3 regions of the Serratia sp. KH_031 genome follow, and region 2 is predicted to be linked to each of the others. Evidence: predicted binding sites of a transcription regulator. Region 2 holds the regulator's gene; each other region holds the start of a gene.
The links. The regulator CRP, encoded in region 2, controls carbon source genes, mostly activating them, when cyclic AMP is high. The targets are predictions, from matches to a motif close to ATGTGANNNNNNTCACAT.

Region 1 (10,045 bases), 440 kb from region 2:
AGCGGCAGGATCGAAGATCTCAATCGCCGCCTGCTGGGGAAATAACCGGATTTAGAACGCTTTTTTCGCGTAACCAGTGACGACTTTCAGGCCCATTTCACGGCCTAAAGCCGTCATCGGGTGCACCACCACCAAGCCGCGTGCGCTTTTCTTCAAAGCCCCCATATCAGCCTGCTCTTTTTTGGTGATCTCGCGGTTGAACGGCAACTCAGCCAGCTTCTGCGCTTCTTTACTCAGTTTCTCAACGCGCACGCCTTTCAAGCGCTCGATTTCTGCCGCTAACTTCTCTTTTTCTTTGGTGTGCTGAGCGATCAGATCTTGGTTGCCTTGCTGAATGACAGTGGCATCTTTGTGGTTCAGTGCGTCCAGCAGGTCGCTAAGGCGCTTAATTTCTGCCTTTTCTTTCTCTTTCATGGGGTTTCGCTTTATTGCTAAAAAATGTAGTGGCTAGTGTAGCAAAATGCGGCGACGGATGCTTATCCGAGAGGGGATAACCTAGATGCTTGCTTGGCGCCGATCCCAGCAATCAACTCGGTGACCGACAGCACCATGGTGGAGCGTACCATTTGCTGGTAACGCTGACGCTGCATGGCAATCAAAGATTCTTCCGCTTCGCCGGGTTGCAGGAAGGTCGGTACTGGTGGCAATGCCGCCACACAGTGTAGTTCGCCAAATGGCCCTAGGATTTCATCATCAACAAAGCGGTATTCATTGCCGTCGTGATTCAATTCCTCACGCATCGCCATCAGCAGCTCAGCATCTTCATATTCGTGACGAGAAATCACCCCCAAGCCATACATCAGCTTGAGACGCACCGAAAGTTCACCTAGCGGCCCAGCTCCAGACAATAACGGTTCAACGGCATACTTCACCGCGTAATCGTCTTTACGGAACACTTGGATCACCAGTACGTTGAGCGCTTCTGTCAGTAGATCGACCGCTGCGATCAGAAAACTGCGCACCGTCTTGCCCGCGTTCAGTCGTTCCAGAACCTTGTTTTCAAATGCTTGGGTCTCGATCATTATCGCTTTTCGAATGGCGTGAGGGGTGCCGTTGGGTTGCAGGGGCGCAGCAATATGCGCCCGTTGATTCAACATATAAAACTACTTGGCGTTATACACAGCAACGGCATCCTCCACAACCTTACTATCTGCTGGTAAGCCAGAAATTTGCGCCAGCGCAGCTTCCGGTCCGACGTTCTCCAGTAACTCCACCAGTTCCTGCGCCTGTGGGTCTTGCTCGCTACGATAACTCATGGCTGCCGCGATCCCTTTAATCAGGTTGACGTGTGGCAAACCATATTCCAGCGTACCCAACAACGGCTTGATCAAACGATCGCCAGCGCTCAGTTTACGTAACGGCTGACGGCCGACGCGCTCTACATCGTCTTTCAGGTACGGGTTTTCGAAGCGAGTGAGGATTTTGTTGATGTAAGCTGCGTGCTTCACGGGATCAAAACCGTAACGTTTAATCAGCACCGCACCGCTTTCTTCCATCGCGCCTTTCACTACTTTACGAATTTCTGCATTCAGAATAGCTTCACGAATAGTGCCCAATTTAGCCTGTTGACCGAGGTAAGCGGTGATCGCATGCCCTGTGTTTAGCGTGAACAACTTACGCTCAACAAACGCCATTAGGTTATCAGTCAATTCCATACCGGCAATAACTGGCGGTGTACCTTTGAATTGCGTTTGATCAACAATCCACTCGCTGAAGGTTTCGACCGTCACCGCTAACGGATCGGTAGTGCCTGCTTCCGCTGGCGGCACAATACGGTCAACGGCGGAGTCAACAAAACCAACGTGTTGCTCAACCCATTCCTGCTCATTCTGCGGCAATGCATCAAACACATGCTGCTTCAACTGGCTAGTCCCACGCACCATGTTCTCACAGGCAATGATATTCAATGGCTGGGTATTACTTTGCTGGTGACGCAGCATCAACCCTTTGGCGATAGTCGGCGCGATGATTTTCATCACGGTAGGGCCCACCGCGGTAGTCACCATATCCACCGTCGCAATCAACTTCACAACATCGTCGCTAGTACTGTTAACCGCGTTGATGTTATTGACTGTCTCAATCTGCTCCTGCTCGCCAACCACTTTCACCTGGTAGCTATGGCGCTGGTTCATGGCATCCAGCACGGTTTGGTTGACGTCGGCAAAAGTCAGTTCGGCATGAGCATCGGCCAACAGCTTACCGATAAAGCCACGACCAATGTTACCGGCTCCGAAGTGTAATGCTTTCATAATCATAACCTTATAAAAATAACAAAGGGCGCAGTCCATGCTGCGCCCTAGGGGGAATTACGCTTTTTTGCCGCCAAGCAGATCCAACACTTCCTGCACACTGGTGGTATTTGCCAGCCGTTCGATGACGGTGTCGTCATCCAATGCGTTGGTCAGGCTGGTAATGACCTGAATATGCTCGTTGTTACGCGCTGCGATACCAATCACCAAACGCGCCACTTCGTCTTTTTCATCACCGAAGCGCACGCCCTGCGGATACTGGCAGAATACGACGCCGGTACGCAGTACGCGGTCTTTGGCTTCGATAGTACCGTGCGGCACAGCGATAGATTCGCCCAGATAAGTAGAGGTCAACTTTTCACGCTCCAGCATCGCCGGAACATATTCAGGCTCAACATAACCGCCTTTCACTAACTGCTCACCGGCAAAGCGAATCACTTGCTCTTTGTCAGTCGCCTGCAAGCCAAGGAACACGTTACTTTCACCCAGTTTGAACAGGGTTTGTTCGGTGGCTTCGAAACTGTCGTCCAAGGTTTCGATCACCTTCTGTTGGTTCTCGGTGGTTTTATTGGCCGCCAGCAAACGGTCAGTCAGATCGCTATACAACTTGCTGTCGAGGAAGTTGGTCAGCGAGATGTGCTGCGCCTGCGGTGCATGACGCATCGCCCGCTCGGTCAGATCGCGGTGCGTGATCACCAGATCCACGTCGTCCGGCAGACTGTTAATGGCGCTGTTAGTGACAGAAATGTTTTTCAGCCCAGCATCCGCCACTTTCTTACGCAGCACACCAGCACCCATGGCGCTAGAACCCATACCCGCATCACAAGCTACGATGATTTTACGCACGGTAGTCAGGTCGCCATCAACCATCGCATTCGCCGCTGACTTGCCGCCTTTCGCTTCAGATTTCATATCGTGCATACGGCGAGTCGCTTCTTCCAGATCGTCCTCTTCTTTCACTTTTGAAGTTTTCAGCAGGAAGGCCGAGACCACGAAGGACACCGCAAACGCCGCACACACCGCCGCGATATTGGCGAAGTAAGCGCCTTTTGGCGTCATCGCCAGCACTGCCAGAATGGAGCCCGGAGAAGCCGGAGAAACCAGACCGCCGTTCAGCATCGTCAATGTGAATACCCCGGTCATGCCACCCAGAATCACCGCCAGAATCAGGCGCGGGTTCATCAGCACATAAGGGAAGTAAATTTCGTGGATACCACCGAAGAAGTGGATGATCGCTGCACCGCCCGCAGACTGCTTGGCACTACCACGACCAAAGAACATATACGCCATCAGCACGCCCAAACCTGGGCCTGGGTTGGCTTCGATCAGGAAGAAGATCGATTTACCGGTTTCAGTCGCTTGCTGGATGCCCAGCGGTGAGAAAATACCGTGGTTAATGGCGTTATTCAGGAACAAAATTTTGGCGGGTTCGACGAAGATCGACGCCAATGGCAGCAGGTTATTCACCACCATGACATGCACACCCGCCGCCAGCACTTTGGAGATGGCTTCCACCAGCGGACCAATGCCTAGGAAAGCCAGAATCGCCAACAGCATACCGATGATACCGGCAGAGAAGTTGTTGACCAACATCTCAAAGCCGCTTTTGATTTTGCCATCTACCCAGCGGTCAAAATGCTTGATCGCCCAGCCGCCCAATGGGCCTGCAATCATCGAACCGAGGAACATCGGCATATCTGCACCGACGATCACACCCATGGTGGTGATAGCACCGACCACACCACCACGATCGCCCCCCACTAATTTACCGCCGGTATAACCGATCAGTAGTGGCAGCAGGTAGGTGATCATTGGGCCAACCAACTTGCCTAAGGTTTCGTTTGGCAGCCAGCCGGTAGGAATGAATAACGCGGTGATGATACCCCAGGCGATAAAAGCGCCAATATTCGGCATCACCATGTTACTTAGGAAACGGCCAAAGTTTTGAACTTTAACCTTAATGTCTGGTGAAAACATAAAACGCACCCCTGTTGTTGTCCGTCAAAACTGTTATTCGTCAAAATAATGTTATGCGCCAAGCTAATCGGTTTACGCGCAAACAAATAACAGCGCGCGATCGTTGTTGTAGCGTTCCAGCTATGTGATTGCTGTTGTGATGGACTCTAGCACGCTCCTTTTAGCATGCGAACTTCGCTGAAATTTTGTGATCATGATCACTAACAGTGCTATACCAACGGGGTATTTATGGTGATAACAATCACACTTTAAGTGTGTAAAAAAAGTACAAAACCAATAAACGGTGCTTAAAACACGATTAATTGTGATGTTAATCACACTTTAAAATGCGATGTTTGTTTTTATTATGTGATATTAATCACAAAGTATTTTATCTAACCGTCAGCCGAGCGACGATTTCCCTGTAGCGACTCACCACCGCGGGAAGCTATTGCCAGATCAGATAAAACAACATCGTGATGAATGAAAGAAAATGACATCAGGTTTTGGAGTCATTATGGGCAGTAATAATTATTGAAAGTGTAGTACAGATGGGAAAAGAGAGAGGGTTGCCGGGGCATACATTTACCCCGGCAATAAGACTTACTGCATAACGCTCAGCACGGTTTTCTGTGCGTTCAACAAATCCTGTTGCTTCGCTACCAAGTTCGACATCATGGTGTTGTACTGCGCCACCTGTTGCGGGGTACGGAACTGCACGCCACCATTGTTGAAGCTGACCTGATTACCCTGCGTCTGTAGGAAATCCCCCACCTGTACCAGATCTTGGATAAAGCTGGCCGCAGTTGGGATGGTTGGCATCAGCGCATTAGCCGGTGCGGTGACAATCTTGTCATACGCTTGGTTATAAACTGCTTTTAGCGAGTCAGGTTGCTTAAGCGCTGCACGTGCGGTATCCGCCTGCGACTTGGCCGACTGGATCTGCTGACCGAGCAGGTTCAGCGCCCCTACCGACTGTTGCAGCATATCGCGCTTGCTCATGTAATCTTGCGCAGTACGGATCTGATTAACCTGATCCAACGCCGGTGTCAGGCTGGAATCGACAGACTTGGACAGTTGCTGTGAGAAGCTGACCAAAATCGCGTAATCGCCCGCATAGTTGCCGAATTTCTGCTTCTGATCTTCGCTCAACGTCGGGATCTTCACGCCGCTGCGCATGACGGTATTCTGTAAGTAATCAATGAACGCCTTGCGTTGTTCTGGCTCTTTATCGCCGCAGGCTGTCAATTGCATAACCACCAACAATGCCAACACTGGGGCCAACCAACGCATCAGGCCTTTGCTCTGGATCCCTACTGCCATGTGACGTAACTCCTGTTATAAACATACTTTTTCATCAGATTCCCTGCCGTCTTATGCGTTCCTTGCTTCATAAGGATAGATCAACTCACTACGCCATTCACCCTGCAAAGCACATTCAGCGGTAAAAGGCTTCGTCATGGTGCTACGAGAACTGCCAATGATCAATCATTCTCAGCCCGATGACGATGTTTGTTGTGGTCAACAGTTATTGTCCCCTTTATAAAGCACAAAAAAATATCCGGAAGTTATCAATAACCCCCGGATATTTGAGCACTATTTGCTAACTGGCAGTAACCCTATTAGAACAGGTATTTCACCCCCAGCATGGCACTGGTATCGCTATAGCCTTGATCACCAATTTGTTGACCCACATTACCCCACAAATTCAGGTTATTGTTGATCTGGCCTTCTACTCCTAATTTCAGCTCGCCAATATTGCCCGCACCAGCTTGATAGGTAGATACGCCGTCCATGTTCACCCCAATATTGCGAGTGTTGTGGATCCAGTTCATTTCAACAAAAGGTTCAAATTCGCGGTCTTTGCCTTCATCTTTAAGATGATGTCCTTTCATATAAGCCCGCAGTCCCAAACGCGTCATCAGGTTACCGTCACCTTCGCCACGCACGTAAGTGCCGTTAGCTTCTTGATGATCGTCAGCCTTCACCCCCATCCAGATAGCCTGTGCCTTAGGTTGGATAAAGTAAGCTGCACGCTCTTTCTCACCCAGTTTCCACGTATAGCCCGCTTCTACCGATGCGGTGAAACCGTCGGAATTATACTTTTCACCTGCTTGATCTTGGCCGTTTACCCGGTTCTTAAACCAGTTGTATTGCGCCCAACTATCCAAATACGCACCGCTCTTGTCTTCATTATTGGCATACCAAGTGCCGTACAGACCCACGCTGTAACCATTCACGGTGCCATCTGAACGGTAACCGCGCGCTCTCGAATGCGTGTTGCTCTGGTTGTTGGCATATCCGGCCATCATACCCAGATGCCAGCGGTCTAGGCTGTCACTGCTCCACTGCGCCAGATCTCCGCCCATTTGCAATACGTAGCGATTACTTTGCGTTTTCAACTGCCCACTGGTGTCGTTGAAACGGTTGTGGCCACCCACATTACGCAACCACAGACTGGTGACCTTCTTCTCGCCGGTCAATACGTCGGTATATTGCGTCTCACCCAAGCGATCGTGTAGGCGGGTGATAAACATAGTATTGGCCGCAGCCAAGTTACTAATGTAGCTCCCCGCTTCTGGACGAATAATTGGCGCATCCGTCGGAGTTGGCGTTGGATCCGGGGTAGGCGTTGGTACCGGATCTGGATCAGGCGTTGGTGTCGGATCTGGATCAGGCGTCGGTGTTGGTGTCGGATTGGTTAACGAAGACGTTAAATACCAGTTGTTGTTATTCGCCCCAGCACCTCGAGCCAACTCATAATCATACAGACCAGCGACGATACGCCCATTTTGCGCAAATTCACCGGCAGAGTTGCCATCAACGTGGATCAATTCAATACCGTTCAGTGTTTGCGCACCACTACCACCCAAGTTAGCCACGCTAACACGGCTGGAGCCAGATGTTGCCCCCTGTACAATCATCTTGTCGGTCGCGGAAGTGTCATCACCCAACACGGAGTTAAACAGTAGTGTGCTGCCTGCTAGACCGTCGTAGTTACCAGCGACAACCAACTGATTACCCGCGCGGGTTCCCCCCACGACAACTTGACCACTGTTCACCAAATTCCCACCAATACTGAAGGTGGATATCTCATTTCCCGCACGCAGCAGGCCATTCGCACCAGGAGAGCCCACAATGAACAGGCCTTGGTTATCTACATTACCGGCAACACCACCATAACCTGCCAAAGTCGCGCTAGAACCCACGTTGACCTGACGGCTCGCCAAGGTCACTGGCTGGCTGCTACTTCCTAGCAGCAATGTACCTTGCTGAATATCGGTGCTTCCCGTCCAGCTTGCGCTGTCATTCACTGACAACATACCTGCACCGGTTTTCACCACATCACCAGTACCGCTAACCGCATTCGTCAGCGCCCAGACCGTAGCATTATCAATCGTCAGCAGACCGTTATTTTCTACCGCTGCACCACCCAATTGATTGGCTTGGCTGACCGTCATTCCCGCATTTTGATCAATTTGGAATATGCCGCTAAATGCCTGGTTATCGCCATTAACGAAGACGTCACTGCCCTGAGAGAGTGAAACTTTCCCGTTATTACTCATCGCATTACTGAAATAACCGGTGGCATTATTCAATACCAGTGAGCCAGCGTTATCGATGTTACCAATACCTAAGCCGGTGACATCATCCAAAATAGCAGTGGCTCCCGCAGACAGGGTGGTATTCACCATGAGATCGGAATTGGCACCGTTAACATTCAATGTCCCACCATTCAGCACCAACGTACCACTACCGCTCAACAGTCCGGAGGTATCACCACCTTGATTTAAGGTCAATGAACCACCGCCGAACAGTACTTGGCTATCCGTTTCTGCCTGCAAGTTTTCTATCGTCTGCTTGTAACCATTGAGGTCGAAACTACTCTGTGCTGCTAACGCCAACGTCTGCGTTTGCCCCAACACATTGTCATTACCCATCTGCAACGTACCGCTGCGGACCTGTGTGTTCCCTAAATAATCATTGCCCATATTAGATAAGGAGAGTTGATTGCCATTACCGGTATCAATCGCTAGATCGCCACTCCCGGTAATTCGAGCACTCAGATCGGCTGCTGCCCCAGTTGCACCATTGCTGTCTAACAGCAATGCATCGACGCCCGTTTTCCCTTGCAGAGCAATTTGCGTCAGGCCATAGTTCACATACAAGCCATCAGTGCCTTTCGCGAGGCGATAATCCCAAGTGCCTTGCGCGACTGCAGTGCCGTTTTGAGTAATGTTCGCTGACACTGCGTCGGTAATGACATTACCCGCAAGATCCTGTAATACCAAATTACCGCCGCTACCGAGCACACCGCCGCTCGTGCCAATCAGTTTCAAACGCGCATCAGCATCATCTTGCGCCAATAACGACAGGCGACCATCAGGCATCGGTTTACCGTTCAGTACATCCTGCACATCTACCCGCACCGTGCCATTACCACGGATATCTAGGCTATTTGTGGTTTGAATCCGGTTTTGGACAGTGATTTCACCCGGAGTGACGCTACCAAAGTTAATCGTACCGCCGTTGAAAATCAGCCCACCTAATTGCTGCTCACCACTGCCCACCGTCACAGAAGACAGATCATCCAAGCGCAGAGTTGCCTGTCGCAAAGCGACTGTATTCAGATCTGATAATGCGTATTGGCTATTCCCCAACGCCAGCGTTCCGGTGAAAGTATTCACCGAACCATTGTCAGTGAAACCAAATGATTCACCGCTGGTATCAACCTGCATGATCCCGGCACCACTCAGCTTACTGTTTAGCGTCAGGGCTGAAGTATTTTTCACCTTCAGCAAGCTGCCGCTATCAATAGCAATATCCGTCAGAGCCTGACCAAAGGTAGCTAGCGTGTCGTTCAGGGTAAAGGTAGAGGCATTAGATAACTCGAGGTTGGTAAAACCTTGCATGGTCGCCGCGTCATTCAGCGCCCAAGTCGTATGGTCAAACACCAAGCTGTTATTGCCAGTACCACTTTGCAACGAACTGAATAGACGACTTTCTTGCGCAGTGACATTTTTTAGCAAGAAGGTGTCATTGCCTGCTCCGGTAATAAAATCATTACCTTGGCTGCCAGTTATCAGCGTGACGGTATTATCTCCCGCCAGCAAATTGACTTTACCGACAATGACCGCTCCGGCCGAGTTGGTAAATGCGACACCCGAGCCGCTGTTGTTGTATACCGCTTCAGCGCTACTGTTGGCGGCGGTGATACGCCCTTTATTCAGGAAACTGCTCACATGGCCGTTATCAATATCCACTACTGGCGCAGTCGTTGAAGCCGAGGTCAACATGCCAGATTGCACAATATTTCGGCTAGTTCCGTTCACACTCAGTGCAGAACCACCTTGTTGATGATTAACGTTGACGGTAATTCCCGTGCTGATGTCCCCTGACGAGTTGGTATTAATCCCGGTACCACCCGCGCCATTGACGTTAATCACCAACTGCTGTGCGTCCACCATCGACAGCACATTATCAGTCAGCCCAGACAATTTACTGAACAGCAAACCGTTGCCGCTACCTTCGACATTGATGGTACCGGAGCTACCCGCTGCCAACTGTGTTCCTGAGCGGATTGCAGACCCATCCTCTACCGTGATTCTGGCATTCTCCAGCTTGATATCGGCTAATTCAGCAGCGTTTTCAATGCCAGTGCCTAAATCCAAAATATTCAACGTGGCATCGGTAATCGACAGCCCAGTCGCACCATCATCAAGTAAAATACCGTGAGTTCCACCGGAAGTTTGAATCGTGCCAAACCCCGTCAATGCCAGTGAACCACCAGACGCGACACGATAAGCAGCCTCGCTACCTTCGGTGGTCAATGTCCCTAG
Region 2 (10,045 bases):
CCAACAGCCAAAATTGTACTCCATATTCCTGTTGTGGCTACTGGCGGAGTTGTTTGAGCAGCTGCCAGAAGTGGGCGATCCGGAACAACCGAAACTGGTGTTCTTCTTTGATGAAGCGCATTTGTTGTTTAACGACGCGCCAGCGGCTCTATTGACGAAGATCGAACAGGTGGTGCGCTTGATTCGTTCGAAAGGCATCGGTATCTACTTTGTGACCCAAAACCCGTTGGATATTCCTGACAGCGTGTTGGGGCAGTTGGGTAACCGCGTACAACACGCGCTACGTGCCTTTACGCCACGCGATCAGAAAGCGGTGAAATCGGCGGCGCAAACCCTACGTGCCAATCCTGATTTTAATGCAGAAACGGCTATTACCGAGTTGGGTGTGGGTGAAGCGTTGGTGTCGTTCCTCGATGAAAAAGGTCGCCCCAACATTGTCGAGCGTGCCATGGTCATCGCGCCAGAATCGAAAATGGGCATGTTGGGTGCGGATGGCTTGAACAGCGCAATCAACAAATCACCGTTGTATGGGCGCTACGAAGATATGGTGGATCGCGAGTCGGCCTATGAGAAACTTTCCTCAGAAGGTTTCGCCACCGCAGGGCAACAGCAAACGGGGCAACCAGAGCAGAAAACGGCTCAGACTCAAACTCAGAACGATGGCGGTCTGATGGGCGGTCTGAACGAGATCCTGTTTGGCTCCACGGGGCCACGCGGCGGTAAACGCGATGGGATCGTCCAGACCGCAGCCAAGAGCATGGCGCGTGACTTGGGGCGTCAGATCCTACGCGGGGTTTTGGGCTCGATTATGGGCGGTCGGAAAAAGTAAGCTGAAATTATCTTCAGCAGCAGTAAACTAACGCGGTATTTTTTCTGTTGGATGCCTACATGCTGTTGCTGATCGATAACTACGACTCCTTTACTTACAACCTTTATCAGTACTTCTGCGAATTAGGTGCCGAAGTGCTGGTAAAGCGTAATGATGAACTGCAACTGGCTGATATTGAACGGCTGGCTCCGCAACACCTAGTTATTTCTCCCGGCCCCTGTACGCCGAATGAGGCGGGTATTTCTTTAGACGCCATTCGTCATTTCGCGGGTAAGTTACCGATCCTCGGCGTATGCCTTGGGCATCAGGCGTTAGGGCAAGCGTTTGGCGCTGATGTGGTGCGCGCCCGTGAAGTGATGCATGGCAAGACTTCCGCTATTCGCCATCTTAACCAAGGCGTGTTTACTGGCTTAAATAATCCGTTAACCGTCACCCGTTATCACTCATTGGTACTGGATGCGACGACCTTGCCGGACTGTTTTGACGTCACCGCTTGGAGCGAGCGCGATGGAGTCCGTGATGAGATCATGGGCATCCGTCATAAAGCGTTGTCGCTGGAAGGTGTGCAGTTCCACCCGGAAAGTATTCTCAGCGAACAAGGCCATCAATTGCTGGATAATTTCCTTAAAAGTTAAACTGTTAGGATTTTTTTGCCGTTGACGATGATTTAGGTTTGCCCTTGAGTGGTTTTTTATGCATATTTTGTGATTATATTTTCACTCAATGGCAACATGAAAACTAACACATGCTTAGGGATGCTTAATAATGACGGAAAAAAATGCAGTAAGTCGCAGCACCTTCGATAAGGTGATCCTGCCTGTTTATGCACCCGCTCAGTTTGTTCCGGTCAAAGGCAAAGGTAGCCGTGTCTGGGATCAGCAAGGCAAAGAATACATCGATTTCTCCGGGGGGATTGCGGTAACCGCCTTGGGGCATTGCCATCCGGCGCTAGTGGCTGCGCTGCACAAGCAGGGCGAAACGTTGTGGCATACCAGCAATGTGTTTACCAATGAACCCGCGCTACGTTTGGCAACCAAACTGATTAACGCCACTTTTGCCGATCGGGTGTTCTTTGCCAACTCTGGTGCAGAAGCTAACGAAGCGGCATTCAAACTGGCTCGTCACTACGCCATTACCCGTCACAGCCCATACAAAACCAAAATCATCGCTTTCAATAATGCGTTCCACGGTCGCACGCTGTTTACCGTTTCAGTCGGTGGTCAGCCGAAATATTCCGATGGCTTTGGCCCGAAACCGGCAGACATTGTGCATGTACCGTTCAACGATTTAGCGGCAGTGAAAGCAGTGATCGACGATCACACCTGCGCAGTGGTGATGGAGCCGATCCAAGGTGAGGGCGGTATTACGCCAGTTGAGGCGGAATTCCTACAAGGGGTGCGCAAACTGTGCGACAAACACAAAGCGCTGCTGGTATTTGATGAAGTGCAAAGCGGCATGGGGCGCAGCGGTAAGCTATTCGCCTACATGCACTACGGCGTCACGCCAGACATCCTGACCACCGCCAAAGCGCTGGGCGGCGGTTTCCCGGTTAGCGCCATGTTGACCACCGAAGAAATTGCCTCGGTGATGCAGGTGGGCACACACGGCACCACTTACGGCGGCAACCCGTTGGCCTGTGCGGTGGCGGAAGCGGCACTGGATGTGATCAATACGCCAGAAGTGTTGAGCGGCATCGAGCAACGGCACCGCTTGTATGTGCAGGCATTGCAGAAGATCGGCGAGAAATACGCTATTTTCACCGCTATTCGCGGCATGGGGTTGCTGATTGGTGCCGAGTTAACGGCAGAATATCATGGGCGCGCACGTGATTTCCTGACTGCGGCGGCGGCGCGTGGGTTGATGATCCTTAATGCAGGGCCGAACGTGATCCGTTTTGCCCCTTCGCTGGTGGTAGAAATTGAAGACATCGAACAGGGCATGGAATTGTTTGAACAAGCGGTGCAGGACGTAATTAACGCCTGAATTACTGTTCACCGAGTTTACGTTTCAACCAGATGCCGTGATGTGGGCGTTGCCGCCAAGCCAAGGACGAAATGGTGTGCATCACGCTGAGGTGAGACAGGATGCGCCGTAAATGGCGCTCCATCTCGGTGACGGGCATATCTGGGTGCAGATCTGGAGTTTCCATCATGCTGCTGCCACCGCTTGGTCCATCGTATTCCAAACGTTGCTGACAACTTTGCAGCGCGATTTCACAGCGCTGCAAATATTCTTCTGCCAGTTTGGGCGTCAGCATATAGTGCTCACGCGCCAGAATCGTCATCGCGTTCAAATGCTCGACAATAAACTGACTGTGAGTGATCCATAATCGCATATCTGCCAGATAGTTCGATTCGAACCCCGGTTCCTGCATTGCCTGATTCAACGAAGTAAACAACGCGTTATGTGCCTGATTAACCTGCATACGGGCATAGGCCAACTCGGTAGGGTCTGGTTCCTGTTTTTCCAACATCAAACGCAGCGCCGTCTGATCGTTCTCCAGCGCCTGATGGGCGTTTTTACGCAGCAAGCCACTTTGCCACTGCGGCCACAGCCAGATTGATCCGCCGAACACCAACACGCAGCCGGTCAGGGTATCGATCAGCCTCGGCACCAGGAAATCTTTCCCGTTAAGCGCCAGTAGTTGCAGGGTGTAAACCGCCGTGACGGTAAAGCCAATCACCGCCAAGCCGTAGTTTTTGCGCAGTATCAGATAGGCCGCCAAGGTAATCACCAACATCACGCCCAGCGTGGCGGTTTCCGGCATATGTAATTGCAGCAAACCCGCGGCAATCACTAATCCAATCAACGTACCTAGCGCACGGTGCTGGATACGCACCCGCGTGGCGTTATAGCCATTTTGGCTTACTAACATGATGGTCAACAATATCCAGTAAGGTTTGGGCAGGTTGAAAAAAATCCCCAAACTACTTCCCGCCGCCAATATCACGCCTAAGCGAGCGGCATTACGTAACGCGTTGGATTTGAATGACAGATAGCTAACTAGCGCCGGCCAGAATGGCAGACGTGATTGCCTGATCATTAGATTGCGGCGATACAGCGGATACTGGGTGCGCAGCAGGCGAGCAATGCGGCTGAAATGGTAATAGCAGAACTTACCGACCGGGTTATCGGCGTGTTGCAATGCCACTTTTTCCAGCGCCGCCAGTTCATTGGTCATGCTAAAACGCTGCGAGTGGTGATGGTAAAGAATGTCGTTGGCGACTACGCGCAAACGAGCGGCGATCACCTGCGCATTACGGCGGATGATGGCTTCGGCCTGACTCTGTGCCACCAGTTTTTGTACTTCTTCCGGCAAATGCAGGCTGACGGTGATGTGTTCTTGCAAATCGAGTGCGACTTGGAATGCGCGTTGCAGGCGTTTTTGCTCCATGTTGTTGGCATGGGGCAGGAAATTAAGTTGTTGATACAGCAGGCTGATAATGTCCATCACCTGTTGCTGACGTTGCAGCAATGGCGGCAGTGCGGTTTCTGGGTCAGTGTGCTGGGTCAGCAATGAATATTTAGCTTCCAAGTAATCTGCCAGTTGGCGATACAGCAAACTGAGTGACTCGCGCATCGGCTGCTCTTTCCACAGCTTGAACCAGAACCAAGTGAACAAGCCATACCAAGCGGTGCCGACGATATACAACAACGGCGCATGCCAGATCGGTACCGTACCGGCCATGCTGAGAGAGAAAATAGCGGCCACCATCGCAGCCGGTAGCATGCGAGCGTGGAGCGGACTGATTTCCCCGGTAACGCCGAGCAGTAATGCCAAACCGAGAACTAACCAAGGTAACGGGACGTGCCACAGTAGAGCCTGTTGTAACAGTAAGCTACTGAAGGCGAACAACAAACCGCCGACGATCAGGCGTTTGAAAAAGCGTTTATGGGGAGTATCTAAACCCGCGATATTGCAGCAGGCGGGAACCAAAGAAAACATCAGGCCGAGTTGCAGTGAGCCAATCAGCAGGCCGAATGCGACAGGCAGGCAAAGCACCAGCGTTTGTCGCAGTGCGTAATTCACTTCCGGGTGATAAATCAGCCGCCGCCACATGATGTTTTACCGATAAAAAAATGGCGCGAATTGATTATCGCGCCATTTTTTCTGGGATTAACGAGTACCGTATACCACGATGGTTTTGCCGTGTGCGGAGATCAGATTTTGATCTTCCAGCATTTTCAATATACGGCCAACGGTTTCGCGGGAGCAGCCGACGATCTGACCAATTTCCTGACGGGTGATTTTAATCTGCATACCGTCTGGGTGGGTCATGGCATCAGGTTGCTTCGCCAAGTTCAGTAGGGTTTGCGCGATACGTCCAGTCACGTCGAGGAAAGCGAGGTTGCCCACTTTTTCGGAAGTCACTTGCAGACGGTCTGCCATCTGCGCAGACAGGCGCATCAAAATGTCCGGGTTTACCTGAATCAGTTGGCGGAATTTTTTATAAGAAATTTCAGCCACTTCACAGGCAGTTTTTGCCCGAACCCAAGCACTGCGCTCCTGGCCTTCTTCAAATAATCCAAGCTCGCCGATGAAGTCCCCCTGATTGAGGTAGGACAAAATCATCTCTTTACCTTCTTCATCTTTGATCAGCACCGCTACGGAGCCTTTCACGATGTAGTAAAGCGTTTCGGCCTTTTCACCTTGGTGAATCAGCGTACTCTTGGATGGATATTTGTGGATATGGCAATGAGACAGGAACCATTCGAGAGTCGGGTCTGTTTGCGGTTTGCCGAGAACCATTCGCTGTTATCCTCTGTTGTAATCTATCTGTATCGCTGGGATCAGAGTTCCCTGTCAAACAAGCTGAAGCCGGGTGTGAGATAATGGGCTATCAGAAAGTTTTGAGGTGTTCGATAAAAATACGCCGTCGCCCTAGCATATTAACTTGCTACCGGAGCTGCAAGCTACATTCTGTTAACATAACGATATCAGGACTTTTCTATAGACTGCCCCGAAACCCATGTTCCAGAAAGTGTTATTTCGGCTCTGTTTGTAGCACAGAGTGAGGCAAGTGTCTTGTGTTGTCTCGCTTCAGCATGATTAGTGTCAGGTTCCGTTGCCAGTTTCACGGTGAAAGCGTAGTCTGACATTCAGAAATTAACCGGAGTAACCATTATGTATGCAAGAGTTAAGTGGATAGAAGATTTGACATTTTTGGGTGAATCCGCGTCTGGTCATCAGGTTTTGATGGATGGCAATGCGGGTGAAAAAGCGCCAAGCCCAATGGAGATGGTATTGATGGCTGTTGGGGGATGCAGCGCTATCGATGTGGTCTCTATCCTGCAAAAAGGACGCAATGACGTGCGTGATTGTGAGGTAAAACTCACCTCTGAGCGCCGTGAAGAAGTTCCGCGTACTTTTACCCATATCAACTTGCATTTTATTGTTACCGGTAAAGAACTTAGCGATAAGGCTGTTGAACGTGCGGTCGATCTTTCTGCTGAGAAATATTGCTCAGTGGCGCTGATGCTGGGTAAAGCCGCAAAAGTGACCCACAGCTTTGAAATTCAGCTCGTCGAATAACCTTACCAAGCATAGCGTTGGCACAGCCGACGCAGCAGATCGAGAAATCGCCGCGCCGTAATGGTTAGCGGCGATTTTTGCGAATACAGCACGCAATACTGCGCTGGCGGCAAACTGGTGATCGGCAATGTGACCAGACGATGCTCTAGACCAAAAGGTGCCTGCATCGCACGCGCGACAATGGTGAGGTAATCGGCGTTCAACACTAGACTCAACCCGCTAACGACCGAATCTGAACGAATGGGTGCCATATCGAGCTGTTGATAAAAGGTGCCGAGCTCAGATTGCAGATACTGGTAGTAGCCCATATCCGTTTCCGGTAACAGCCATTTGGCCGAGCGGAGTTCATCTAGCGAGGTAGCTTTCGCAAGTGGGTGGCTGTGGCGAGCGATAATACCGAATGAGGCATTGAACAGCGGTTCACACACCAATTCCTCCAGCGGTAGTTCGGGGCTGACGCTACCGACGACAAAATCCAGCTTTCCTTCACGTAACGCAGGTAACAAGGTAGAAAGTTGAGCTTCTCGGATCACCAGACTGGCTTGTGGAAACTGAGATCTGAAAGCTTCTGTGAGCTCCGGTAGCACAGTCAGTGCTAATAGCGAAGACAGCCCCAGCGCCACCGTACCCTGACCATGTTGTTCTATTTGCTCAATTTCTTCTGCCGCTCTTTGTAACTCTTCCAGAATAAACTGCATTCGCTGAGCAAAAGCGCGCCCGGTTTCCGTCAGCGTCATGCCCTGATTACTGCGCATAATCAACTGGGTATCGAGTGCTAACTCCAGTTCGCGCAAGCTACGGCTCACCGCCGGTTGTGATTGTTGTAAAGCCCGTGCTGCGCCGCGAATACTGCCGCTGCGAATGATTTGTTGAAACACTTTCAATTGCTGGATCTTGGGCAAATAACGCACGTCTTCCCCCCTATAACTAAAAAGCATCACTCAATAGATAATTGCATCTTATGCCGTTGGTATAAAGGCGATATTTTCATCATTCCTGCATAACGTATTGTTATTAAAAACATAAAGTGACGAAGATCACATTATCCACTGTTGTCGGCAAGGAGGCTGTTTGTCGGCGTGATAACTCAAAGGAATACTGGTCATGAACCCACGTTCGTTGATGATTTTTTTACTATTTACCGGGTATGTCATTGTTTATATAGACAAGACAGTGATGGGGTTTGCTCTGCTACCGATTGAGCGAGAATTCAATTTGCAGGCGGAACAACTGGGTTATATCACCGGTATGTTTTTCCTCGCTTATTCACTGTTCCAGATCCCTGCGGGTTGGCTGAATGACCGTTTTGGCTTCAAGAAGGTGTTGTGCAGCTCGCTATTGATGCTCGGCGGCTTTGCTTTGTGCTTTGGTATGTTGGGCTTTAGTTTGGGGCTGTTGGTGGTATTCCGCTTTCTTTCTGGTATTGGTCATTCCGGTTATCCCAGTTCCTGCGCTAAAGCGGTAGTGGCTAATTTTCCCTTGGAACAACGTACTTTTGCGCAGTCGATACTGCTTTCTTCCGCGGGTTTGGCGATGACGGCAGGGCCGTTAGTCGCCGTTTACTGTCTGGATCATATTGGCTGGCGCGGTTCCTTCTCTGCATTAGGTTTGCTGGCGTTTGTGGTTGCCGCCTGCATTCTGTTTCTGGTGCCTAACCCACCCCAAGCGGCCAAAACCCAACCAGGTACCGTGGGCGCCAGCTATCGTGCGTTACTCAAGAATCCGACAGTGATCCTGCTGTTCGTGGCGATTTTCTGCATCAACATTCCGTCCTACGGCCTGATGGCTTGGCTGCCCAAGTTTTTGGTACAGCAACGGGGCATGGAAATGGGCGTCTCCAGTTTGGTGGTCGCCGCTGGGGGATTAGGGATTTGGATCTCTTCGCTCGGCACCGGCTGGTTGGTCGGGCGCTATATGCAAGGACGTGAACCTATCGTTATCTGCATCTGCTCGTTGCTGAGCGCCTTGTGTATCTGGCTGGTTTACACCTCTTCGACTGCCGTAGCTGCTGGGCTGCTGCTGTTCTTGGGGTATATCTTCCTGATGGCTGCGTTTGTCACGGTGTTTACATTACCGATGAAGCGTATTCCCACGGAAATCATGGGTGCGGCGATGGGGATTATTAATACCGGCGGCACCTTGGGCGGCTTTGTGGCACCGATAGCGATGGGGTATCTGATTACGGTCAGTCAGGGTTACATGACGACGTTTGTTTTCCTGGCTAGCGCCATGGTGGTGGCTGGGTTGGTTATTTTGCCGTTGGTGAATAAGTCACACCAACCGGCGTTGAACGAGGGAAGTTTATGATGAATATTGACGCGCAAATTACTGCAGTGAAAGACGATGTATTACGTTGGCGCCGCCACTTGCATGCGAATCCTGAGTTGTCGTTTCAGGAAGCCAAAACCGCCGATTACATTGCCGAACAACTGGCTGGATTTGAGGGGTTGACGATACGCCGCCCGACACCGAATAGCGTGGTGGCTGAACTGGTCGGTGCGCAGCCGGGGCCATGCTACGCGTTACGGGCGGATATGGATGCATTGCCGATTCAGGAAGAAAGCGATGAACCCTTCTGCTCGACTCATCCGGGGGTGATGCACGCGTGTGGGCACGATGCTCACAGCGCCATGCTACTTGGAGCCGCTAGCGTATTGTGCCAACTGCGTTCACAACTGCATGGTTCGGTACGCTTTATCTTCCAACATGCAGAAGAAGTGCCGCCGGGTGGCGCTCAGGAACTGGTTGATTTGGGTGTGTTGGAAGGCGTGAAGATGATCTTCGGCCTGCATGTGATGCCTAATTTCCCGACCGGTGAGGTCGGTTTTAAGGAAGGCGTGTTCAGCGGCTCTAGCGATAACTTCGATATCATCATTCAAGGGAAAGGTGGCCATGGCTCCATGCCGCACTTGTGTATCGATCCGGTGGTCATTGGCGCGGAAATCGTAACGGCATTACAACTGGTTGTGGCACGTAAGTTAGACCCACTGCAGGTTCCGGTACTGACGGTTGCTACTTTCCAGGCGGAAGGCGGTTACAACATCATTCCTGACAGTGTACGGCTCGCCGGAACGTTGCGTACCCATAATGCCGATGTGCGTGAGCGCGTACCGCAGTTGGTGGCGCAAACCGTGGCGGGGATCACCGAGGCTCACGGCGCGGGCCATGAAATTCGTTGGACGCGTGGTTATGCCATTGGTAACAACCACCCGGAAGCCTGCACGGTGGCTCGTGAGGTCATTACCGAGGTTGTTGGCGCACAATCAATGCGAGAAATGGCTGCACCGTTCTTCGGTAGCGAGGATTTCTCCTCGTATCAACAGCAGGTTCCGGGCTGCTTCCTGTTTATCGGCAGCGGTAATGAGCAAATTGGGGCGATTTACGGCGTGCATCATCCACGTTTCAAACTGGATGAAGCCGCGCTGCAAATCGGTGTGAAATTGCATGTTGGTTTCATCCGTCGTTTGCTGATGGCGTAACGCTTTACTCGATCTTTTTCCCTTCCAACAGGCGCTGCACCAGCGGCGCCATAATCAGCTCCATCGCCAGCCCCATCTTGCCACCCGGCACCACCAACGTGTTGATATGAGAAATGAACGAACCTTGCAGCATCGCGAGCAGATAAGGGAAATCGATCTGATCCAGACCACGGAAGTGGATCACCACAAAGCTTTCATCTAGCG
Region 3 (10,045 bases), 1.8 Mb from region 2:
TCAGGTTCATCCGATCTGCTGGCAGCCTTTGGTATTCGTTTGGATTTACCGGCGCAAGAAGCGCGTCAAGCGTTGGACGACCTCGGTGTGTGCTTCCTGTTTGCACCGCAATATCACACTGGTTTTCGCCACGCGATGCCCGTTCGTCAGCAACTGAAAACCCGCACAGTGTTCAACGTGTTAGGGCCATTGATCAACCCAGCGCGTCCGCCTTTGGCATTGATTGGCGTTTATAGCCCTGAACTGGTGTTGCCGATTGCTGAAACGCTGCGCGTGCTGGGCTATCAGCGTGCAGCAGTGGTTCACGGCGGCGGTATGGATGAAGTCGCTATCCACACCAGCACTCAAGTGGCTGAGCTGAATAATGGCGAGATCGAACACTATACGTTGACGCCACAATCGTTCGGCTTGAGCAGTTACCCGCTGGAGTCGCTGCTGGGCGGCTCACCGGAAGAAAACCGTGACATTCTGGCACGGTTGTTACAAGGTAAAGGTGAAGCGGCACACGCCGCGGCAGTCGCGGCTAACGTGGCGTTACTGTTGAAATTATTCGGCCAAGAAGACCTGCGCCAAAACGCGCAGCAGGCACTGGATGTGATTCACAGCGGGCGGGCTTATCAATTAGTCACCGCCTTGGCAGCAAGAGGATAAATGATGCAGGAAACCGTGCTTAACAAGATTGTTCGCGACAAAGCAGTATGGATCGCGGCACGCAGCCAACAGCAACCTTTGGTCAGCTTTCAAAATGAGATCGTGCCAAGCGAACGCAGTTTCTATGATGCACTGCAAGGAGCCAAAACGGCATTTATCCTTGAATGCAAAAAAGCGTCCCCTTCTAAAGGATTAATTCGCGAAGATTTCGATCCGGTCGAGATTGCGGCGGTTTACAAAGATTATGCCTCGGCGATTTCAGTACTGACCGATGAAAAATACTTCCAAGGCAGTTTTGATTTTTTACCGATGGTGAGTAAAACCGTCACTCAACCGGTGTTGTGCAAAGACTTTATTATCGATCCTTATCAGATCTATTTGGCGCGCTATTATCAAGCCGATGCCATTTTGTTGATGCTGTCGGTGTTGAACGATGAGCAATACCGTCAACTGGCCGCGGTGGCACATAGCCTGAACATGGGCGTGTTGACCGAAGTGATCAGCGATGAAGAGTTGGAGCGTGCGATCGCGTTGAAAGCCCGCGTAGTCGGCATTAATAACCGTGACTTGCGCGATCTAAGCATTGACCTGAGCCGCACCCGCACGTTAGCGCCGAAAGTGCCACACGGCGTCACGGTGATCAGCGAATCGGGTATCAATAACTACGGTCAAATTCGCGAACTGAGCCACTTTGCCAACGGTTTCTTAATTGGTAGTGCGCTGATGTCCGAGCCCGATTTACGTGCCGCCGTGCGCCGCGTGGTGTTGGGTGATAACAAGGTCTGCGGCCTAACCCGTCCTCAAGATGCCGCTGCCGCGCATAAAGCCGGTGCCATCTACGGCGGTTTGATTTTCGTTGGCACTTCACCGCGTTATGTTGACATCAGCCGCGCCCGCGAAGTGATTTCTGGCGCACCGCTGAAATATGTCGGGGTGTTCCGCGAAGCGAAAGTGGAAACCATCGTGCAGACCGTTGAACGCCTTGGACTGCGCGCAGTACAACTGCACGGTGCGGAAGATCAAGCTTACATTGACGAACTGCGTGCTCAATTACCGGCGAGTTGCCAGATCTGGAAAGCACTCAGCGTAAAAGAAGAAATACCGCAGCGCGATCTACAGCAAGTTGATCGTTATCTGTTAGATAACGGTGCGGGCGGTAGCGGAAAAAGTTTCGACTGGGCGCTGTTGCAAGGTGAAAAACTGGATAACGTGATGCTGGCCGGTGGCTTGAGCGCAGATAACTGTGTCAACGCGGCGAAACTCGGCTGTGCCGGTTTGGATTTCAACTCCGGTGTAGAAAGCGAGCCCGGTATTAAAGATGCCGCCAAAGTGGCCGCCGTGTTCCAAACCTTACGCGCTTACTAATTGCCCTTATTTTGATTAGAAAAGAGAAAGAAAAATGACGCTACTGAATCCCTACTTCGGCGAATTTGGCGGTCAATATGTACCGCAGATTTTAATGCCAGCCCTGAAACAACTGGAAGAAGCCTTTGTCAGCGCCCAGCGCGATCCTGAATTCCAAGCAGAATTCACCGATTTGCTGAAAAACTACGCTGGTCGCCCTACCGCGCTGACGCTGTGCAAAAACCTGACGGCAGGCACCAAAACCAAATTGTATTTGAAGCGCGAGGATTTGCTGCACGGCGGCGCGCACAAAACCAACCAAGTGTTGGGGCAAGCCCTGCTCGCTAAACGCATGGGCAAAACCGAGATCATCGCTGAAACTGGCGCAGGTCAACACGGTGTCGCATCGGCACTAGCCTGTGCTTTGCTCGGTCTGAAATGCCGCGTTTATATGGGCGCTAAAGACGTTGAGCGTCAGTCACCAAACGTGTTCCGTATGCGTTTGATGGGCGCAGAAGTGATCCCGGTTCACAGTGGTTCTTCCACGCTGAAAGATGCCTGTAACGAGGCGCTGCGCGACTGGTCTGGTAACTACGAAAAAGCCCACTACATGTTGGGTACTGCTGCGGGTCCACATCCTTACCCCACCATCGTGCGCGAATTCCAACGCATGATCGGTGAAGAAACCAAAGCGCAACTTCTGGAGCGCGAAGGTCGTCTGCCCGATGCGGTATTGGCTTGTGTTGGCGGTGGTTCCAACGCTATCGGCATGTTTGCCGACTTTATCGATGACACCAGCGTCGGCTTGATCGGCGTAGAGCCGGGGGGGCTGGGGATCGAAACCGGGCAGCACGGTGCACCGCTGAAACACGGTCACGTCGGTATTTATTTCGGTATGAAAGCGCCGATGATGCAAACTTCTGATGGTCAGATTGAAGAGTCTTACTCAATCTCCGCAGGTTTGGACTTCCCATCCGTCGGCCCTCAGCATGCCTATCTGAACAGCATTGGTCGCGCAGACTATGTCTCGATCACCGATGACGAAGCGTTAGAGGCGTTCAAAGCGCTGAGCCGCAGCGAAGGTATTATTCCAGCATTGGAATCCTCACATGCGCTCGCCCACGCGCTGAAAATGATTAAGGCCAACCCTGAGAAAGAACAGATTCTGGTGGTTAACCTGTCCGGGCGCGGCGACAAAGACATATTTACCGTTCACGATATTTTGCAAGCACGGGGAGAAATTTGATGGAGCGTTATCAGCAACTATTCAAACGCCTGGAAACCAGCAAGGAAGGCGCTTTCGTGCCATTCGTGACTATGGGCGATCCTAACCCGGCGCTGTCATTGCAAATCATCGATACGTTAGTCGAAAACGGTGCCGATGCGTTGGAGTTGGGTATTCCATTCTCCGATCCGCTGGCCGATGGCCCGACGATCCAAGGTGCGGCACTGCGTGCTTTCGCGGCTGGCGTAACACCAAACCAATGCTTTGAAATGTTGGCGGCCATTCGTCAGAAGCACCCAACCATTCCTATTGGTCTGCTGATGTATGCCAACTTGGTATTCCATAATGGTATTGATGCGTTTTATCAGCGCTGCGCCGAAGTGGGCGTCGATTCGGTACTGATTGCCGATGTGCCGTTCGAGGAGTCTGCCGAATTCCGCGCGGCGGCATTACGCCACGGCATCGCGCCGATCTTTATCTGCCCACCGAATGCCGATGACAACTTGCTGCGTGAGATCTCTTCTCATGGCCGCGGTTACACTTATTTGTTGTCGCGTGCTGGCGTCACCGGTACCGAAAGCCGTGCGCAGTTGCCGTTAAACCATCTGATCGACAAATTGCGCGAATACCATGCCGCCCCGCCGTTATTAGGTTTTGGTATTTCTGAGCCGACACAGGTGAAGGATGCATTACAAGCCGGCGCGGCTGGGGCAATTTCTGGTTCCGCCATCGTCAAACTGATCGAGCAAAATCACGCACAACCGGCAGAGATGCTGGCGAAACTGGGTAAGTTTGTTCGTGAGATGAAAGCCGCGACCGCTTCTTGATCCACCCACCTGGGTGTTCTACTGAGCACCCTTGGCTAACGCTTTGTTTATACTCCTTGTTTATGTTTAGGATTAAGCTAAAATTTCTGTAGAACATTTATCGTGTCTACGTTAGTTCAACATAACATTGCATGGAGAGTGATTTTATGAAATTCCTGAAAACCCTTTCGGCTATATGTATGGCCGCTATCGTTGCTGTTGCCGTAAGTGCTTGTGCTCCAACCGCTAAATCCGAAGGTACCGGCGGTTATATCGACGATACGGTGATCACCACCAAGGTGAAGTCAGCGCTGTTGGCAGATAAGACCATCAAGTCCACCGAGATCAGCGTCGAAACCTTTAAAGGGCGTGTACAGTTGAGCGGTTTTGTCAGTTCTAGCGCCGATGCCAATCGTGCGGTACAGACAGCTCACGGCGTTGCTGGCGTAAAAGCCGTTGAGAACGATATGCGGGTTAAGTAAGAAATGTTATTCAGGAGGCGCAATCGCGCCTCCTTTCTTTTATTAGAAGCGGTAACCTGCACCAAACATAAATACCCACGGATCCAAACGAGTATCAATGCTGTGATGGCCGCCAGAGGCATCGTCAAAGCGAGTTTTGGTTTCGATATTCATCCACCAGACTGACATGTTCAGCATCCAGTGCTCATCTAGGTTGTAATCCAAGCCCGCCTGCGCGGCAACACCCCAGGAATCTTTCAAGCTCAGATTGCTTAGACCAGCAGCTTGACCGTTATCGTTAAACTTCTCGTCAAAGAACGTGGTGTAGTTAACACCCAGCCCTAAATAGGGGCGCAGTTTGTCTTGCTTATCACCAAAGTAGTATTGGGCCATCAACGTCGGTGGCAGATCGCGGACGGTGGCAATATCGCCACTCACCGCAGAACCGCTCAGCGAAACTTTATGGCGGAACGGTGTAGCCGCTAACAATTCCACACCGATGTTGTCGGTTACCATGTAACCGAAAGTCAAACCAAGCTGCGTATTGTTGTCGGCATTGAATGAACCTTGCCCTAATACATCGTCAGAACCTGCATTTGGACGCACCGTTGCGGCGCCTGCGCGGAACAGAAAATCGCCCGCTTGGTGCGCACTGGCTGCTATAGGAGCCATCATCGATGCCAATACCACTAGCGCTGCTGCTTTCTTCATATTTTTCATTATCCATTCCATTAGTGTGGTTTATGTTCGAGGGGAATATACCTACTTGAGGGTATTTTTGATCTAATCGCGATCACATCTTATGACTAAATTTGTAAAATCCCACTAAAACCCTGATTACCTAACCCACTAATAAATAGAGAATTGATCTAAATCAAAAAGTAACTTTTGTTGCAAATTATGTACATGTTTAAATTTGCATTACTGGAGGTGAAAACGACGATCGTGCGTCTAAGTGTACGGTTGGCAGCATTCTGCCGATATCTCTACAATATCTATTGCCGAAGAATTCAGCACCGCGACATTCGTGGGGTGCCACAGAGAAGCGGAACAAGGTACAATCACGCCCTGATTTGTCTCTGTTCCCGACGCCAAGGAGTCTGCATGCCTATCACGGCCAACACGTTGTACCGTGACAGTTTTAACTTTTTCCGTAATCAACTCGCCACCATCCTGCTGTTGGCGCTGTTGACTGCGTTTATTTCCGTTCTGCTGAATCAGGTTTTCAGCCCGGATGTCGAACAACTGAAACTTCTGACAGCAACGGAAAGCGATTTTGCTTCCACCGCGGGTATGGGGATTCAGGAAGTCATTCAACAAATGACGCCAGAGCAACAAATGGTGTTGTTGAAGGTTTCTGCTGCGGCCACGATATCTGCATTGGTAGGTAATGTGCTGCTGGTGGGTGGGATGCTGACGCTGATCCGTATGGTTTCCCAAGGGCAACGCCTCAGCGCACTGCGCGCCATTGGTGCTTCTGCACCGGTTTTACCGCGTTTGCTGTTGCTGCTATTTATCGTCACTCTGTTGATTCAGCTCGGCCTGACGCTGTTTGTGGTGCCGGGGGTGATTATGGCGATTGCTTTCGCTTTAGCGCCAATCATCGCGACATCGGACAATAAAGGCGTGTTTGCTTCACTGAAGTTGAGCAGCAAACTGGCCTTTGCCAACGCCAAAGTGATCGTCCCAGCGATGATGCTGTGGTTGGCGGCTAAACTGCTGATTCTGTTCTTGGTCAGCCATTTGTCGGTACTGACACCTAACGTCGCCAGCGTGGTGCTGACGGCGCTGAGCAACTTGGTTTCTGCTTTATTGCTGATTTACCTGTGCCGTCTGTATATGTTGCTGCGTAACTAATCACAGCTCACTAACGTTGAAGGGCACGCCAGTGCGGTGTGCCCTTTTTGCTTGTTTACAATGACCTAATTACGCTGGCTGTGGTTCCGCCTGTTCTTTACTCTGAATCAATTTCAACGCCAGATAGAGATCCGGCACCAAAATCAAATCTTCATCACGCCCCACTTTGTTAATACGGAACCAACGCGTCAGTTCGGTTCGACGCCCCGCCAACACCAACTTGACGTTACGCTGTAACAAATCACGTTTCAGTTCATCAATCGCCGCCAACACGCTGATATCCGCGTGAGTAAAACTCGCCACCGCATCAACCACCACCCAGCGCGGCTGGAACGGTGTGCTATCTACCAAATTAAGGATACGGCGTTTGAAATAAGCCACGTTGAAATAAGTGAGCGGCGAGTTGAAGCGGTACATCATCACACCGGGCACGGCCTTGATGCCGTTGTTGTTGCCCATTGAGTGAATCATCCCTTCTTCATTCACGCCCAGCAGTTGTTCTGTCGGGCGGAATACGGTGCGTAGGAACTGCATTAAACCCAGTAAAACCGCCAAGCCGATCCCATTGATGACCCCGACTAGCAATACGCTTAACAAGGTGAACATTGCCAAGCTGAACGCCTGTACGTTGCGACGACGCAGTAGCCAAATACCACGAATATCCAGTAACGACCACGCGGCGTACATCAGTACCACGCCTAAACCAGCGACCGGGATAAACTGTAATGGTGACGTCAGGAACAGCAACACAATGCCGATCACTACCGCAGCAATAATCGAGACCAGCTGGCTCTTGCCGCCGTTGGCATCATTCACCGCAGTACGTGAATCCGCCCCGCTGATGGCGAAACCTTGTGACAGTGCCGAGACAATGTTTACCAGACCTAATGCGCGGAACTCGGCATCGGCGTTCACTTCATAACCATTTTTGGCGGCAAAACTACGCGCCGTCAGCATCATGCTAACGAAACTCACCACCGCCAAGTTAAGCGCTGGGATCACCATGTCACGCATCAAGCCGGGTTGAAAATCCGGCCATTGAACAATCGGCAACATACCGCTGAATCCACCTACCGTCACGATGCCATGTTGTTGTAAATTGCCCGCCCAAGTGACAAACGCCGCCAGCACCATAGCAAACAGTGGCGCAGGCCAATTAGGACGCAGCTTTTTAACCGCCACCAAGGTTAATAGCGTCAGTAACGAAACACCGATCGTCAGTAAATCGCTGTTCAGTAAGTTACTCGGCATAGCGTAAATACGTTCGATCAACTGCGCTGGCGCGGCACCGAACCCCAACACCTTACCCACTTGGTCAACAATGATGGTGATTGCCACCCCGTTTAGCAGACCGCTGAGGATTGGGCGCGACAGTAGATCGGCCAGCGCGCCCAATTTGAAACGACTGGCTAGCAGACACCAACCGCCCATCATGGCGGTCATCATAATGGTTAGCTGCCAATGCCGCTCCATATTGCCTGCCGCCAGCGGCGTTACCACCGCAGCAATTACCGCACAAGTCGCGGCATCCGGCCCGATGATTAACTGACGTGACGAACCAAAAATCGCATAAGCAATCATCGGTAAAATACAAGAATACAACCCGACCACCGGGCTAACCCCCGCTAGCTCGGCATACGCAATCGCCACCGGTAACGCCACTGCCGCCACCGATAGACCCGCACGAATGTCAGGCTTCAACCAACTGCGTTCGTAAGTTAATAAATGCGTCAAACCCGGCGTCAATGACCGGAGGGATTTCCATTGCATGATTATTTTCCATGGTAACTATCTGGCTATTATAATGTGTATAGACGCCGTGTGGGCTGTATATGTGAATTGATCGTAAGTTTATGCAAATTTCTGTCTGTTATGCGGAAATTCCACGACCAAACACCGATAATCACCGTTTTCCAGTGATACACAGACCCCGTCGAATCCGGTATAGTCGCCCCCTAAACAGTTGATGGATTGATTTATGAAGCAGTTTTTAGATTTCCTCCCACTCATTGTCTTCTTTGCTTTTTATAAGCTCTACGACATTTATGTCGCATCCGGGGCATTGATTGTCGCGACTGCACTGGCTTTGGTGTTTACCTGGGTCAAATACCGTAAGGTCGAGAAAATGACGCTCGTCACCTTCGTGATGGTGGCGGTGTTCGGGACTTTAACGCTAGTTTTCCATAACGATTTGTTTATCAAATGGAAAGTTACGGTGATCTACACCCTGTTCGCTTTGGCATTGTTGGTCAGCCAATGGGTAATGAAAAAACCGTTAGTACAGCGCATGCTGGGTAAAGAGCTAACGCTGCCAGAGAGTGTGTGGAACAACCTCAACTTAGCCTGGGCGGTCTTCTTCCTGGCCTGTGGTCTGGCAAATATTTACGTTGCTTTCTGGCTGCCACAAGATGTGTGGGTTAACTTTAAAGTGTTCGGTCTGACCGCGTTGACGTTGGTATTCACCCTGTTGAGCGGTATTTATATCTACAAACACATGCCAGAAGAACAAAAGAAATAGTTACGAATTTGTTAATGCCCGTTAATTCCACGACGGGCAGTATTATCTGAACCCCTTCTAGAAGCAGATTGAAATGACACAACAACGACCTTTGCCCAACGGTGAGTTGGTGCTACGTACATTGGCAATGCCAGCAGACACCAATGCCAACGGTGATATTTTCGGTGGCTGGCTGATGTCTCAGATGGATATCGGTGGCGCTATTCAGGCGAAAGAAATTGCCGAAGGCCGCGTGGTCACCGTGCGTGTCGATGGTATCACCTTCCTAAAACCGGTCGCCGTGGGAGATGTGGTGTGTTGCTACGCCCACTGTATCCGTACCGGGCGCAGTTCCATTACCATCAATATCGAAGTGTGGGTGAAAAAGGTTTCTTCCGCGCCGATCGGGCAGCGTTATTGCGCGACCGAAGCGGTATTTACCTACGTGGCAGTCGATCCCGAAGGTCTCCCTCGCCCATTGCCCGATGGCAAACAGAACTTCCGCGAGGACTCTGTTGAGTAATTGAAAAAGGGTTGCCGATTGGCAACCCTTTTTACTGGAACGGCGATCAATTCACCGCCGTCGAACCATCCAACTTGAACTGAATGTTAACGATTTTATCTTTCGCCGCTTTGGCTTCATAACGCCATTTACGCATCGCCTGTTTAACTTCACGCTCGAACATATTGCGTGGTTCAGCAGACAGAACTCGCACGTTGCTAATACGCCCATCGTTCTCAACATCAAACTGCACCCGCACTCGGCCTTCGATCTGTAAGGCTCTGGCTCGCGCCGGATACATAGGTGCGACACGGCTCAATGGCTTCGGCCCCAGATCTTGCGAATTGCCTTGCACAGGAGCAGCAGGAGCCTGCTTTACCGGCGCTTTGGCGATCGGCTTAGCTTCCGAATTGTTGTTTTCAAACGGCGAAGGTTCGCGCGGTTCAACTTTCTTCGGCTCCCGCTTCACCTGCTCGGATTTAGGTTTCGGTTTTGGCTTAGGCTTTGGTTTAACCGGCTCAGGTTTCGGGATCGCGACTGGCACCGGCGGTGGCTCTGGGATCGGTTCTGGCTCGGGTTCAGGTTCTGGCTCCACCTGCGGCTCTGGTTCTGCCGGTGCTGGCGGAGGAGGTTCAGCCAAAGCAGCCATATTCACCATCATAACGCTGATAGGCGCATCTTCTGGCTTGGGCAAATCCATCA

Region 1: AC3ISQ_RS00170 (PTS mannitol transporter subunit IICBA) is a predicted target of CRP. The motif match lies at 4,412-4,429, and genes of this name have one in related genera.
Region 3: ompW (outer membrane protein OmpW) is a predicted target of CRP. The motif match lies at 5,350-5,367, and genes of this name have one in related genera.

Annotation. Positions count from the first base shown of each region.
Region 1 is NZ_CM174496.1:38,149-48,193, reverse strand. It holds gene yiiM (6-hydroxyaminopurine reductase) at 1-45, shown strand, start outside; gene AC3ISQ_RS00185 (YibL family ribosome-associated protein) at 52-414, opposite strand; gene AC3ISQ_RS00180 (MltR family transcriptional regulator) at 477-1,022, opposite strand; gene AC3ISQ_RS00175 (mannitol-1-phosphate 5-dehydrogenase) at 1,104-2,249, opposite strand; gene AC3ISQ_RS00170 (PTS mannitol transporter subunit IICBA) at 2,307-4,226, opposite strand; gene AC3ISQ_RS00165 (DUF3053 domain-containing protein) at 4,809-5,528, opposite strand; gene AC3ISQ_RS00160 (autotransporter outer membrane beta-barrel domain-containing protein) at 5,828-10,045, opposite strand, start outside.
Region 2 is NZ_CM174496.1:4,430,299-4,440,343, reverse strand. It holds gene AC3ISQ_RS20145 (helicase HerA-like domain-containing protein) at 1-829, shown strand, start outside; gene AC3ISQ_RS20140 (aminodeoxychorismate synthase component II) at 889-1,464, shown strand; gene argD (bifunctional acetylornithine/succinyldiaminopimelate transaminase) at 1,595-2,812, shown strand; gene AC3ISQ_RS20130 (YccS/YhfK family putative transporter) at 2,814-4,889, opposite strand; gene crp (cAMP-activated global transcriptional regulator CRP) at 4,947-5,579, opposite strand; gene AC3ISQ_RS20120 (OsmC family protein) at 5,955-6,362, shown strand; gene AC3ISQ_RS20115 (LysR substrate-binding domain-containing protein) at 6,365-7,273, opposite strand; gene AC3ISQ_RS20110 (MFS transporter) at 7,467-8,669, shown strand; gene AC3ISQ_RS20105 (amidohydrolase) at 8,666-9,841, shown strand; gene AC3ISQ_RS20100 (phosphoribulokinase) at 9,846-10,045, opposite strand, start outside.
Region 3 is NZ_CM174496.1:2,603,366-2,613,410, forward strand. It holds partial or broken gene trpD (bifunctional anthranilate synthase glutamate amidotransferase component TrpG/anthranilate phosphoribosyltransferase TrpD) at 1-651, shown strand, start outside; gene trpCF (bifunctional indole-3-glycerol-phosphate synthase TrpC/phosphoribosylanthranilate isomerase TrpF) at 655-2,016, shown strand; gene trpB (tryptophan synthase subunit beta) at 2,051-3,241, shown strand; gene trpA (tryptophan synthase subunit alpha) at 3,241-4,047, shown strand; gene AC3ISQ_RS11700 (BON domain-containing protein) at 4,194-4,508, shown strand; gene ompW (outer membrane protein OmpW) at 4,551-5,198, opposite strand; gene AC3ISQ_RS11710 (YciC family protein) at 5,592-6,344, shown strand; gene AC3ISQ_RS11715 (SulP family inorganic anion transporter) at 6,414-8,114, opposite strand; gene AC3ISQ_RS11720 (septation protein A) at 8,323-8,862, shown strand; gene yciA (acyl-CoA thioester hydrolase YciA) at 8,936-9,364, shown strand; gene tonB (TonB system transport protein TonB) at 9,411-10,045, opposite strand, start outside.